DNA from 2 places in the Fusobacterium mortiferum ATCC 9817 genome. Region 1 is predicted to be linked to the other one. Evidence: riboswitches for the same ligand, from Rfam matches in the RefSeq annotation. Region 1 holds a riboswitch; the other holds the start of a gene.
What was found. A riboswitch is a leader RNA that binds a small molecule or an ion and turns the genes downstream of it on or off. The one in region 1 is predicted to bind cobalamin.
Positions count from the first base shown of each region.

Region 1 (6,604 bases):
CTTCTTCAAATTTTTTTTAATTAATTTATACTTTATTTTTAATAAAGTCCATTATGTAACATCATATCCTTACCTATCTCTCTTTCAAGAAGCAAAGTAATCTCCACTTTATCATTAACATTTAACATCTTTCTTACATCATCTGCTATTGTTTTTGCAATTTCATCATATGAAGTTTTATCAAATTTTCCCCAACCTCCATCTCCTGAAAAGGCTTCTACTTCCATATTTAAATAAATATGATTATTAAAAACTCCCATATCTATATCATCAATTTTTAATGAATTTTTCTTGCTGTCTGTTAAAGTAGTATATTTTAGTTCTAATCTATCCTCTACATAATCATACTTTTCACCTGCTACTGCCATAATTGATAGTGTTAAAAATAATCCCATTATTAGTTTTTTCATAATTAATACCTCCACGGTTTATCTTATTTAAAAGTTTTCTCTTATCTTTATGCTTTTATTATACAGATGAATTATTAAAGAAAGATTAAAATTAAAATTTTTTATAATTTTTTAAAATACAGGGTAAATGCAGTTCCTTTTCCTAATTCGCTCTCTACTTCTACATATCCCTCATGTTTTTCTACTATTAATTTTACCATAGAAAGTCCCAGTCCCATACTCTTTGTAGTACGTGATTCATCTACTTGGTAAAATCTATCCCACATCTTTTGGAGATTTTCTTCTGCTATTCCTATACCGTCATCTTTTACTTTAATAGCAAAATATTCACTCTTTTCAAAACTCTCTATCTCTATTTTCCCATTTTCTTTTCCATAGTTTATAGCATTTTGAATAATATTTTGAATAGCCCTTATAAACATAATTTTATCTACAACATATTCATAATTTTTTAAATTATTTTCATAAGTTATAGTTATATTTCTCTTTTCAGCCTCTATACTATTATCATTTTTCAATTCCTCAATAGTTTTTACAATATTTACGTTTTCTAATTTTAATTTTAAATCTCCTCTATCTGCTCTGCTGAAAAATAGGAGTTGATTAATAAGTCCAGATATCTTTTCAGCTTGTCTATTTATAATCTTCATAGACTCTCTTGCCTCTTCCATATCCTCCCCATGTTTTAATATATACTCGCTCTCTGCTAATATGACTGTAACTGGAGTACGTAGTTCATGAGAGGCATCTGAAGTAAACTGTTTCTCTTTTTGAAAACTTTTATCTAATCTCTCTAACATCTCATCTATCGTATTAGCTAATTTTGTAATCTCATCTCTTCCCTTAGGTAGCCCTATTCTTAAAGATAACTCATTACTCTCTGTTATATTCTGAGCTGTTTCTTGAATTTTTTTCACTGGAAGGAAAGCTTTTTTTGTTATAAAATATCCAATTACTGTGGATAAGATAACAAGTATTGGTAAAATTAAAAAAGCTCCTGTAACTATTATCTGAGTAAGTTGATTAATCTGTATATCTGAAAATACTCCACGTATCCAAATTTTTTCGCCACCTTCGGTTACTATTTTTTTATCATATATATAAAAACCTCTATCTTTTTCCTTTATCTCCTGTACTTGTCCTAGTTTAAATGGATACTCAATTGGAAAATTAAATGGCAAACTTCCACTTAAATACTCTCCATTTTCATTATATAGGAGAATATATACTCCATCATCAAAATTATCAAAATCATCTCCCTCTTCTATATCTTCTATTACATCCTCTACTACCTCTACAAGTTGACTTTTTTGATTAGTAAGCAGTGTCATATCTGTAAATTCCACAAGAATCCCTAATATTCCTCCTACTAATACAACCATAAAAAAAGTGTACCATAGAGTTAGCTTTGTTTTAATATTTAAAAAACTCATAGATTACTCTCCTTATCCTTTAAAACATAACCTACACCTCTTATAGTATGTATAAGTTTTGGTTCAAAATCTTTATCCATCTTGATACGAAGATAACGAATATATACATCTATCATATTAGAAGCTCCTTGATAATCATAATTCCAAATATGCTCTTCTAATTTTTCTCTACTCAATACCACTCCTTGATTTTGCATCATATACTCAAGTATTGCAAACTCCTTAGCTGATAAATCTATCTCCTTATCTCCACGTTTTACTATTCTAGTAGCACAATCCATAACTAAATCTGCTACTCTCAACTCATTACTTACAGAACCGTGATTTCTTCTGATTAAAACTCTTATTCTCGCCATCAACTCATCAAAATGAAAAGGTTTTACTATATAGTCATCTGCTCCTAAATCTAATCCCTTTACCCTATCTTCAATAGCATCTTTAGCTGTTAAAAAAAGTACAGGGGTAGAGTTTTTCTCTCTTCTCATCTTTTCTAGTACCTCATATCCATTTAATTTTGGCATCATTATATCCATTAAAATAATATCATAGGTAGCTCCATCTATATAAAGAAGAGCCTCTTCTCCATCATAGCAAGCATCTACACTGTACCCTTCTACTTTTAATTTTTTACAAATTACTCTATTCAAATCTCTCTCATCTTCTACTACTAATACTCTCATACCCCTCACCTCATAAAGATTTTTTATATTATACCACTTATTTATTAAAATTAAATTAAAAAAGAGGAACTATAGCAGTCCTCTCAATTTAAAATATGGCAACTCATTGTAATACTCTACCTCTGCCTCCACTTTGTATACCTCTCTTACTAACTCCTTTGTCAATACCTCTCTAGTATCTCCCTCAATATATTTTTTCCCATCTTTTAACACTAAAACCCTATCACTGTATTGAGAAGCTTGATTTAAATCGTGAAGTACCATTACAATAGTTATTCCCAATTTTTTATTTAACTCCTTTATCAACTCCATAATTTCAAACTGATGACATATATCTAAATATGTAGTTGGTTCATCTAATAATAGAACTGAAGTCTTTTGAGCTAGTACCATAGCAATCCAAACCTTTTGTCGCTCTCCTCCTGACAAACTCATCACTTTCCTTTTAGAAAATTTTTCTATCTTACAAATCTCCATAGCCCAACTAACTATTTTCTCATCATCTTCATTTAATAACTCATACCATTTTTTATGAGGAGTTCTTCCATATCTTACAAATTCTTCAACAGTTATATCCTCAGGAATCTCATTATTTTGTGAAACAAATGCCAATCTCTTAGCAAACTCTTTACTATTTATATTATGAATTATCTCATTTTCCAAAGAGATAGTTCCATTTTTATAGGGAATTACTCTAGATATTCCTTTGAGAAGTGTAGATTTTCCACAACCATTTGTTCCTAATATTGTAAGAATCTCTCCCCTTTTTATCTCAATATCTAAATCCTTAATAACAATATTTTTTTCATAAGCTATCTCTATATTTTTTCCACTAATCATATTAATCTCCTGTCTTTCTGAGTAGGTATAGGAAAAATGGTACCCCTATTATAGCCATAACTATTCCAGCTGGTATCTCAATAGGAGAGAAGAGAGTACGTGAAATTGTATCAGCTAATACCAAAACAATAGCTCCTAAGATAGCAGAAAATGGTAATAGATACATATGGTCAGAACCAATTATCATTCTTGCCATATGTGGTACAACAAGCCCCACAAATCCAATCAGCCCTACATTTGCCACAGATATTCCTGTGAGAAAACAAGCAAAGATACAAAATTTCAATCTTTTTCTTGGAATATTTAATCCCAAGTTTATAGCAAAATTATCTCCCAATTGTAAAATATTAGCATCTCTCACTAAAGTCATAGAGCCAATTATTCCAAATACAGTATAGGGAAGTATCCCATATACGTGTGTCCAGTTTTTCCCATTTAAACTTCCATTCAACCAAGAGAGAACTCCCTGTATCTCATCACTAAAAAGGATAAACATCAGTCCTGTTACACTTCCAAGAAAAGCATTTACAGCTACTCCAGATAAGATTACTCTCAAAGGTTTTAAACCTTTTTTCCAAGCAAGAAGAAATACAAGTCCACAAGCTAAAGCTCCCCCTAAAAAAGCTGTTAAGTTCATAAAAAGTATAGCACTTGGATAAATTATCATAACGATAAGAGCTGAAACACTAGCTCCCGCTGATACTCCTGTCAGCCCTGGGTCAGCAAGAGGATTTTTCATCACAGCCTGAAGAAGTACTCCAGCTAGAGCAAGATTTCCTCCCACCATAAGTGCTATTAAAATTCTAGGAATACGTATATCCCAGAGAATAGATTTAAGTATTTCATTTTCATAATTTTTTACAAATAGTGCCTTAACAATCTCTATAAAAGAAAAATTTACACTACCAAACCTAATGGAGAAAATTGTAATAAAAATTAAAGCCACTACTGAAAAAAATATCAGTGAAATTTTTTTAGTTTTCATAGACATATCTATATAACTCCTCTAAAGCATCAATAGAATTTACTCCTGCACTCATTCTAAAAAGTGTTGGGTCTATTATATGGATAGCCTGATTTTTATAAGCAGTTGTCAATTGCCAAATGGAGTTTGTTTTAAAACTCTCCTTAAAAACCTCTCCATTTTTAGTTTTACTATTAGGCATAATCAGAATCACATCTGGATTTAATAAAACTAATTGTTCCAAGCTAAAAGGTACAGATTTTTTTTCAGTAGCTTTTTTATCTAAAGATGTAACTACATTTTCACAACCTATCTTTTCTATTAACTCCTCTAAAAAATGTTCTTTTCCTGTCATAAAGAAGCTCTCTCCATTTCCATATATGATAGCTATCTTTTTCCCTTTTCTATTTTCTACCTTCTCCTGTAAAATTTTTTCTCTTCTCTCCCACTCTTTTAAAATCTCTTGTGCTTTCTCCTCTCTATCAAAAGCTTTTCCTAAAATCTCCACTGCCTCTTTAGATTCTCCATAAGTTTCCACATCTATATAAAAACTTGGAATATTTAGCATATCATACTTTGGTTTTATAGTTGGTTTAGAAAAAAGAGTTGCTACTACTAAATCAGTTCCTAGTGCTTTTACCTTTTCTAAATCTGGTATTCCAGCTTTTCCTATCCTCTCTACGTCTTTGTATCTCTCTGGTATTTTTGTAGAGGAGTTTGGAATACCAACTAAGTCTATATCCAATGCATCAAAAAATCTTGAAAGAATAGCTGAATCAGTTATAATTTTTTTAGGAGTGTAATCTAATCTTAACTCTTCATCTCCCTGTCTGATATAAAATCCCTCTCCTAAAATCTCTAGAGTTAAAAATATGAATAAAAATAAAATATTAAATCTTTTCATTATGAACTCCTTTTAAACTTAATATCTAAATTTTATTATGTTATCCACTCTTTGTCAATTGAAAATAATATTCCTTTTTTTTATTATAATTTGATAAAAGATATTCTTTTTATATAATCATATTTTTTCACCGTCAAAGGATTGACTTTTTAAAATAAAGATAGTATATTGATATTAGATGAAATATATGTTAGAGGTTCTCTTTTGAGATTAATTGGGAAGAGAGGTTTTATTCCTCCACGGTCCCGCCACTGTGTTGCTGATGAAAGGTAGTTATGCCACTGACTCTGTTGGGAAGGTTACTGAGTAAATTGAAGCTAAGTCAGGAGACCAGCCTTGATACATTATTTTAAAATATCTTGCGAGGACAAGGATATTTACTCTATTGGAGTCTATATCTGTCCCCTAGAATATGGGGATTTTTTATTTCCCTAAAATAAAATTAGGAGGACTTTTATGAGAACAATTACAAAACTATTTCTAAGCTCAATGCTTTTAGTCAATGGGACTATGGCACTAGCTCATTCAGATGGAGGATTTGTGGACAAAGATTTTTTTAAAGGAATGAAGAAAGATGATAAGGCAGCTATCTTGATGGTACATTTTGGTACTACTTTTGACGACACTAGAGCTTTAACTATTGACAGAATCAATGAAAAAGTAAAAAAAGAATTTAAAAATGTAGATGTAAAAGAAGCTTATACTTCTAGAATTATTATGAGAAGATTGAAAGAGAGAGGAATTGTAAAATTAAATCCTCAAGAGGTGCTTGATGAATTAAAAGCACAAGGCTATACTCATGTATTAGTTCAAGGTACAAATATAATGAATGGAGTAGAGAGTGAAAACTTAAAAAATGAGGTAGCTTTTTATGAAGATTCATTTAAGGATATAAGATTAGGTGCTCCTCTTCTTACAGAGGCTCATGACTATGAGAAAGTAGCTAAAGCTATTGCTGAAAAAATTGGTCCACTAAAAGAAAATCAAGGAGTTGTTTTAGTAGGACATGGTACTCATCACTTTGGTGGTTCAGCTTATGCTATGATGGATTATGTTTTCTCTGCTGAAGGTTATGAAAATTATGCTGTAGGAACAGTTGAAGGATATCCAGAATTTGACAATGTAGTAAAAAAATTAAAAGATAGAGGGGTAAAAGATGTAATTCTTATGCCATTTATGTTTGTAGCTGGAGATCATGCTCAAAATGATATAGCTGGAGATTGGAATGAAAATCTACAAAAAGCTGGATTTACAGTATCAAAAGTTATTTTAATGGGACTAGGTCAAAATGAAGATATTCAAAATATCTATGTGGACCATATTAAATTTATAACTCATCACAAACCAGAAGATATAGCTTCTAAAAAAGTACA
Region 1 is NZ_GL987994.1:696,827-703,430, reverse strand. It holds gene FMAG_RS12975 (hypothetical protein) at 39-410, opposite strand; gene FMAG_RS12970 (sensor histidine kinase) at 512-1,843, opposite strand; gene FMAG_RS12965 (response regulator transcription factor) at 1,840-2,523, opposite strand; gene FMAG_RS12960 (ABC transporter ATP-binding protein) at 2,593-3,363, opposite strand; gene FMAG_RS12955 (FecCD family ABC transporter permease) at 3,365-4,354, opposite strand; gene FMAG_RS12950 (ABC transporter substrate-binding protein) at 4,338-5,231, opposite strand; cobalamin riboswitch at 5,410-5,584, shown strand; gene FMAG_RS12945 (sirohydrochlorin cobaltochelatase) at 5,688-6,604, shown strand, end outside.

Region 2 (6,604 bases), on a different contig from region 1:
CTTTTTTTTCAACTCTCCATTTATTCTTTGAATATTTTCAAGAGATATAAAATTTCCTGTGGGGTTATTAGGATTACATATTACTACTAAGTCACATTGAGGGATAGAATTTATAAATTTTTCTACATTCAAATTAAAATTTTCTCTTTCATCTAATATAAAATACTCTATCTCACAATCTATACTCTCTAATGCTCTTCTATATTCAGCAAAGCTTGGAGCTACTACAAAGGCTTTTTTAGGTTTTAAGCTCTTCATATATAGAAAAAGTATTTCTGTAGCTCCATTTCCTACTACTATATTTTCTATATCTATGTTATTATATTTTCTAATACTCTCTCTCAGTTCTATATAATCTGGGTCTGGATACTTTTCTAATATATCAAAATTTTCTATCACACTTTTTTTAAACTTTTCAGGTACTCCTAAGGGATTTATGTTTGAGCTATAATCTAATAGCTCCCCCTTTCCCTCTCTTTTTAGTTTATATATATTTCCACCGTGTAAATCCATCTATTCTACCTCTTTTCCATAACATAGTTTTCTAATAGAATACCTTCTCTCTCTACCAACTGTTGTTTTATAACTTTATACCCTCTTTTAATAAAAAATGGTTTTGCTGTTATAGAGGCGTGAGTATATAGTGAGTATATAGTGGTTTTCCTTTTACTTTATTTTCTAACTTATCACAAATCATTGTAGCTATTCCTATTCTTTGAAAAGCCTTATGCACATATAATCTATCCAAATATCCATCTTCAGCAATATCCCCAAAGCCAACTATTATACCATTACTTTCAGCAACAACTGTGTAGTTTTTTAAAAAAGAAGTATCCCATTTCTCTATATCTATATTCTTAGTCGCCCATACATCTAATTGCTCTTGAGTATAATCTTTTTTATTTATACTATGCACTGTATTATAAAAAAGCTCTGTTATCTCTTGGCAATCAGAAGATTTATATTTTCTTATCTTTATAGTATTTTCTTCTTTTACACTTATATATAAGATAGAATGACATTTCCCATCTTGTGAAAATATTGGCAAGATATCTAATTGATAATCTTCAATATATACTCTATTCAATTTATTATTTTTCTTATCTTCCCATACTCTATTCCAAACTTTTCTGGCACAATTTTCTATATTATCATCTATCTCTTCATATTTTATAAATTCTCTATTTTTTACTCTCTCATCTAACTTTAATAAGAATTTTAATTCTCTTCTCATTATAGTTAAATCATATTCTCCATTTTCATCACTCTCATAATTACTATATTTCGAAATTAATAATTCATTTTTATTTTCTGGGAGCAAAGAGATTTTTTTAGAGAGTATATCTCCCCAAAGTTGAGAAATTTTTTCCATTCCTTCTGGAGTATTATTTGTTCTCAATACTACCTCTTTTAATATATAACTCATTTTATTACCTCACTTATTTTAGAATAAAATATCTAACTTGTATTCTTTATCTATTAAAATATACTTACAACCATATTTTTGACACTCTCTTAGATTTTTCTCATTTTCCTCTATAAGAAATTCTTTTGTACAATAGGAATCATCTAATCTATTTTCTATTGTATTGGCATACTCAACTATCTTATCAAAATTCTTTTCAATATACTCTTTACTCATAATTAAACAATAATATTTTATATTCTCTAGATATTTACTATCAAAATCTCTCTCCCAATCAAAAGGAACATAACAACCTTCAACTATTAGATTTTGTTTATTCTCAATAGCTGTTTTTATAATCTCTCTAACTATTCCCCAAAGATATGGAGTAAGTTGTTCATCATCTTCTGCATTTAGATTTATATTTCCACTTCTTATTAATCCCATCTTTATATGGTCTATTGATAGATAAGGAAACTTATATCTCTCTAGTAGGTTTTGGGCTAATAGAGTTTTTCCTGTATGTGATGCTCCTGTTATAATTATTATCATTAGATAATCACTCCTATTAATTGAGATAAAATTATAAATGTAGCAAGTCCCACCCAAGAGGAAACATATAGAAGTCTAATTCCTCTTTTTACATCTGGTATTCCAAAATGTTTTAATTTATCTCCAATAGTAGGTTTGTCGTGCCATTTTCCAAAGTAGCTAGTTCTTCCACCAAATTGTACTCCCAATGCTCCAGCGAAAGCAGCTTCAGAGTGTCCAGAGTTTGGGCTAGAATGGTTTAGTCTATCTCTAAAAAATATTCTCCAAGCACTTCTATAATCCATTCTTAATAAAAAAGCTCCCATTGGAATAATAAATCCTCCAGCTATTCTAGCAGGAATAAAATTTGCCATATCATCTATCTTAGCAGATAACATTCCAAAATCAATATATTTATCATTTTTATATCCTACCATAGAATCCAAAGTATTTATCGCCTTATATCCCATAGCAAAAGGAAGAGCAAGAGATACTCCCTCAATAGTAAAAAAACTTCCTACAAAGGCAAAGAACATAGGAGCAATAACTCCATCTACTGTATTCTCACTTATTGTTTCCAATATACTTCTTACTATTTGAGTAACGTCCATACTATTTGTATCTCTACTTACTAAATAGGCTAGCTCTTTTTTAGCCTTTTCCATATCTCCCTCTACTAAAACTTTACAAACTCTAAATCCTTCATCTGCTAAGCTTTTAGTAGCCAATGTAGTATATAGAAAAAATATTTCCAACATAGGTGATAACTTAACTAAATAAAATGATACTAAAAAAGTTATTCCAATAGTCAGTATAGCCAATACTCCCCCAGTAATTTTTTTACAGCTAAATCTGTACAATAATTTTTCTAGTAAAGTTATAAGTTTTCCTATAAATCTAACTGGGTGTGGAAACCAGTGTGGGTCTCCTAATATTAAATCCATTATATATGCTATACTGTATCTCATTATAAAAATCATCTTACTCACCTAATATTTTATAAATTTTTTCCATCTCAATATTTTCTCTAAAAATTTCTTCAAGCTTGTCTAGCTCTTTCTCTCTATACTCATCAAATGATATCCCTTGAGCTTGTAATTCCATACCTTTTTTCTCTCTTACCTTGTTGAGTATATGTCTAGTTACTTTTTCATTGTCAAATATACCGTGTAGATATGTTCCAAAGATATTTTCTCCCTTTACAACTGCTACTACTCTCTCATCAGCTGTAACCTTTCTCTCCTCTCCTAAAGTTACCCCTTGATGAATTTCATATCCTTTTATCTTTTCTCCCTCTAGTCCTTCAAGCAATCCAGATGTATTTATAAGTCTACCTTTATATTGTAAAGTATTTTTCTCTCTCTCCATCACTGTTTCCAATTCCAATAGAGAAAGTCCAGGAATCTCTTTTATCTCACTCTCTATTCCATATGGGTCTTTTATCTTCTCTCCCATCATTTGAAATCCACCACAAATACCTATTATAATTTTTCCAGCCTTAGAAGCTTTTATTATTTCAGTAGCTATTCCATTATCCTTTATCTCTTTTAAGTCATCTATGGTGTTTTTAGTTCCAGGGATAATTATAATATCTTCATCTCCTAACTCATCAGCAGAAGTAATATATTTTATATTTACATCTTCTACTATTCCTAGTGCATCTATATCAGTAAAGTTAGATATATGTTTTAATTTGATTACAGAGATATTTATTCCCTTTCTATTTTTCATTTTCTTAAATCTCTCTGTTACACTGTCTTCATCTTCTATATCTATATTACTATAAGGCATTACTCCTATTACAGGAACTCCTGTCAATTCTTCTATCTCTTTAAGTCCAGGTTTTAATATATTTACATCTCCTCTAAACTTATTTATAATTACTCCTTTTACTCTTGCTCTCTCCTCTGGAACCATAAGCATAATAGTCCCATATATAGAAGCAAAAACTCCACCCCTATCTATATCAGCTACAAGTATCACAGGAGCATTAGCCATCTCTGCCATCTTCATATTGGCAATATCCTCTCCCTTAATATTTATCTCAACAGGACTCCCTGCTCCCTCTATTATTGATATATCATAGTTTTCTCTGATATAATTATATGATTTCATTATCTCTGGCTTTAAAGAGGTTTTAAATTTCCCATACTCTATTCCACTCATATTCCCAATAGATTTACCATTTACTATCACTTGAATCTTTCTATCTGTGGTAGGCTTTAGAAGTATAGGGTTCATATATACTTCTGGTTCTATTCCACAGGCATAGGCTTGTACCACTTGAGCTCTTCCCATCTCTAGCCCCTGTCTTGTAACAAAAGAGTTAAGTGCCATATTTTGAGATTTAAATGGAGATACTTTATACCCATCTTTTGTTAAAGTTCTACATAGCCCTGTAACTATCATACTCTTTCCAGCTCCAGATGAAGTCCCCACTACCATTATATTTCTATGTTTCATTTTTCACCTCAATAAATAAAAAAAGTATAATAGATATTAAAAGTATTTGCTAAGCTTAAAAGAAAGCTCAAGAATTGTGCAATTTATGAAAAGAAATTAAATCAACTCATCTTAGCTTTCTTTAATTCAGAATTATCAACTGAATAGATACTTACTTTTTATTTATTATCTACTATACTTATATCTCATTTTTCTTTCTCCTCCCGTCCACGCAGGATAGTTAAATATTTTAAGCGAGATATCCTGACTTTGATTCAACCTACTTGTACTCCTTCCCAATTCCTCAGTGGCTAATGTACTTTCGTCCTCATTACAGTGGCGGGACCGTACAAGAATTTCACTTGTTTCCCTCTACTTAAAATTTTACTTATCTTTTCTTTAAATATTATATAATACTTCAAACATTTCCGTCAAGAAAAGAAATACTGAGAATTATATATATTATTTCTTGTTTTTTATGAAAAAAGATATTAATTATATTAATAATTATCATTTTCTAAAAAAATACATTCCCTTGTTTTATTTTCTTCTATTAGTAATCTAAAAATTTTGATTTTTTATCAAAATATCCAAGTTTTTCATAGTGATATTTTGGATAACTTAGATGTAAAAAACTTTTTGCCCTACTACACCCTACATAGTAAAGTCTTTTCTCCTCTTCAAGATTTTCTTTTTCAATACTACTAGGAAATACCCCATCTAAAAGTGTAGGTATAAAAACTATCTCCCATTCCAACCCTTTAGAAGAGTGTAAGGAGTAAAGGGCTACTCCTCTTTTCTCTTCCATCTCTTTTTTATAATATGGTATTTTATATTCCATCAATAACTTTTCCATCACTTTTACTGTATATTTATTTCTAAATAGTATCACCATCTCCTCAAAGGGAAACTTCTCTTTATAAGCTAAAATCTTCTCACAAATATATCTTCCCTCTTTCTCCTCATCTTTAAATGAGTTGATATGTACTCTCTCCCCTCTTCTTCCTGTTCCATAGATTTTTTTATTATATTTAATTTTAAAATTATTAGCAATTCTATTAGTATATGCGATTATCTCCTCACTACTTCTATAATTTTTCTCTAGCTTAATCAATTTTGCTTTTGGGAAATCCTCTCCAAATTTTAAAATATTAGTAAAGTCTGCTCCTCTAAATCCATATATACTTTGATAGTCATCTCCTACTACCATAAGATTTTTATCTTCTCCTACAAGAAGTTTAAGCAGTTCTCTTTGAGCTAAATTACTATCCTGATACTCATCTACTACAATATAATCTATCTTATCTCTTATAATTTTTAAAAACTCTCTATTCTCTTTAAATTTTTTTATGACTATCTCAACCAGATCATCATACTCATAAACATTTTTTATTTTTTTATATTTTCTATATTCGGACTTAATTTTTATAATGTCATCTATATGCTCTTTAGGAAAGATATCTTCTAATCTCAACCTTGCATTTTGTAATTTTTCTAATCTATTTGATAACTCTTCAATATCATAAAATTTTCCTTTGTATTTTTTATTTAGTTCAAACCTCTCTACTATTTTTAAGAGAATCTTTTCTCTTTCTCCCTCTTCCATTATATTTAGATTATCTACTTCAAAAAGAGCCTTATATTTAAAAATAAGTCTAGCACAAAAAGAGTGAAATGTAGTTACTACTGTTTTTAGCTCTTCTACATTTAAAATATTTTTTAATCTCTCTTTCATCTCTTCACTAGCTTTTCTAGTAAATGTTACCATTAAAATTTTTTCCTCTGATACTCCGTTTTCAATCAACCAAGCTGTTCTATATACTATTGTCCTAGTTTTTCCAGAACCTGCTCCAGCTATCACTAGATATTGTCCCTCTGTTGAGAGCAGTGCTTTTTTCTGTTCCTCATTGAGTAGAGAGGAATAGTCTATTTTATATCCTTTAGATAAAAGAGAGGTATCTACACTCTCTACCTCTCTCCTCTCCAAATCTCTTATACTTTTTCTCAATAGAGTTTCCTCATCTGATTTTTCTACTTTTCTCTCTCTAATTTTTATCCCTTTATCTTCTCTCTTCTCTTTCTTTACTAATCTCTTTAATATCTCCCACATATTTCTCCTTAAATAATGATATTATCTATTAGCAAGAGCTTCCATTATCTCCACACATTTTCTTGAAGTAGCAAAACTATTTAAAGTTGATTCTACTCTTCCCTCTTCTATAAGTT
Region 2 is NZ_GL987991.1:5,062-11,665, reverse strand. It holds partial or broken gene FMAG_RS06525 (pyridoxal phosphate-dependent aminotransferase) at 1-513, opposite strand, end outside; gene FMAG_RS14090 (GNAT family N-acetyltransferase) at 623-1,426, opposite strand; gene FMAG_RS06515 (ATP-binding protein) at 1,445-1,957, opposite strand; gene cbiB (adenosylcobinamide-phosphate synthase CbiB) at 1,957-2,916, opposite strand; gene FMAG_RS06505 (cobyric acid synthase) at 2,918-4,399, opposite strand; cobalamin riboswitch at 4,615-4,814, opposite strand; gene FMAG_RS06500 (ATP-dependent helicase) at 4,932-6,488, opposite strand; gene FMAG_RS06495 (Gfo/Idh/MocA family protein) at 6,510-6,604, opposite strand, start outside.
Region 2: another riboswitch for cobalamin. It lies ahead of FMAG_RS06505 (cobyric acid synthase); the one in region 1 lies ahead of FMAG_RS12945 (sirohydrochlorin cobaltochelatase).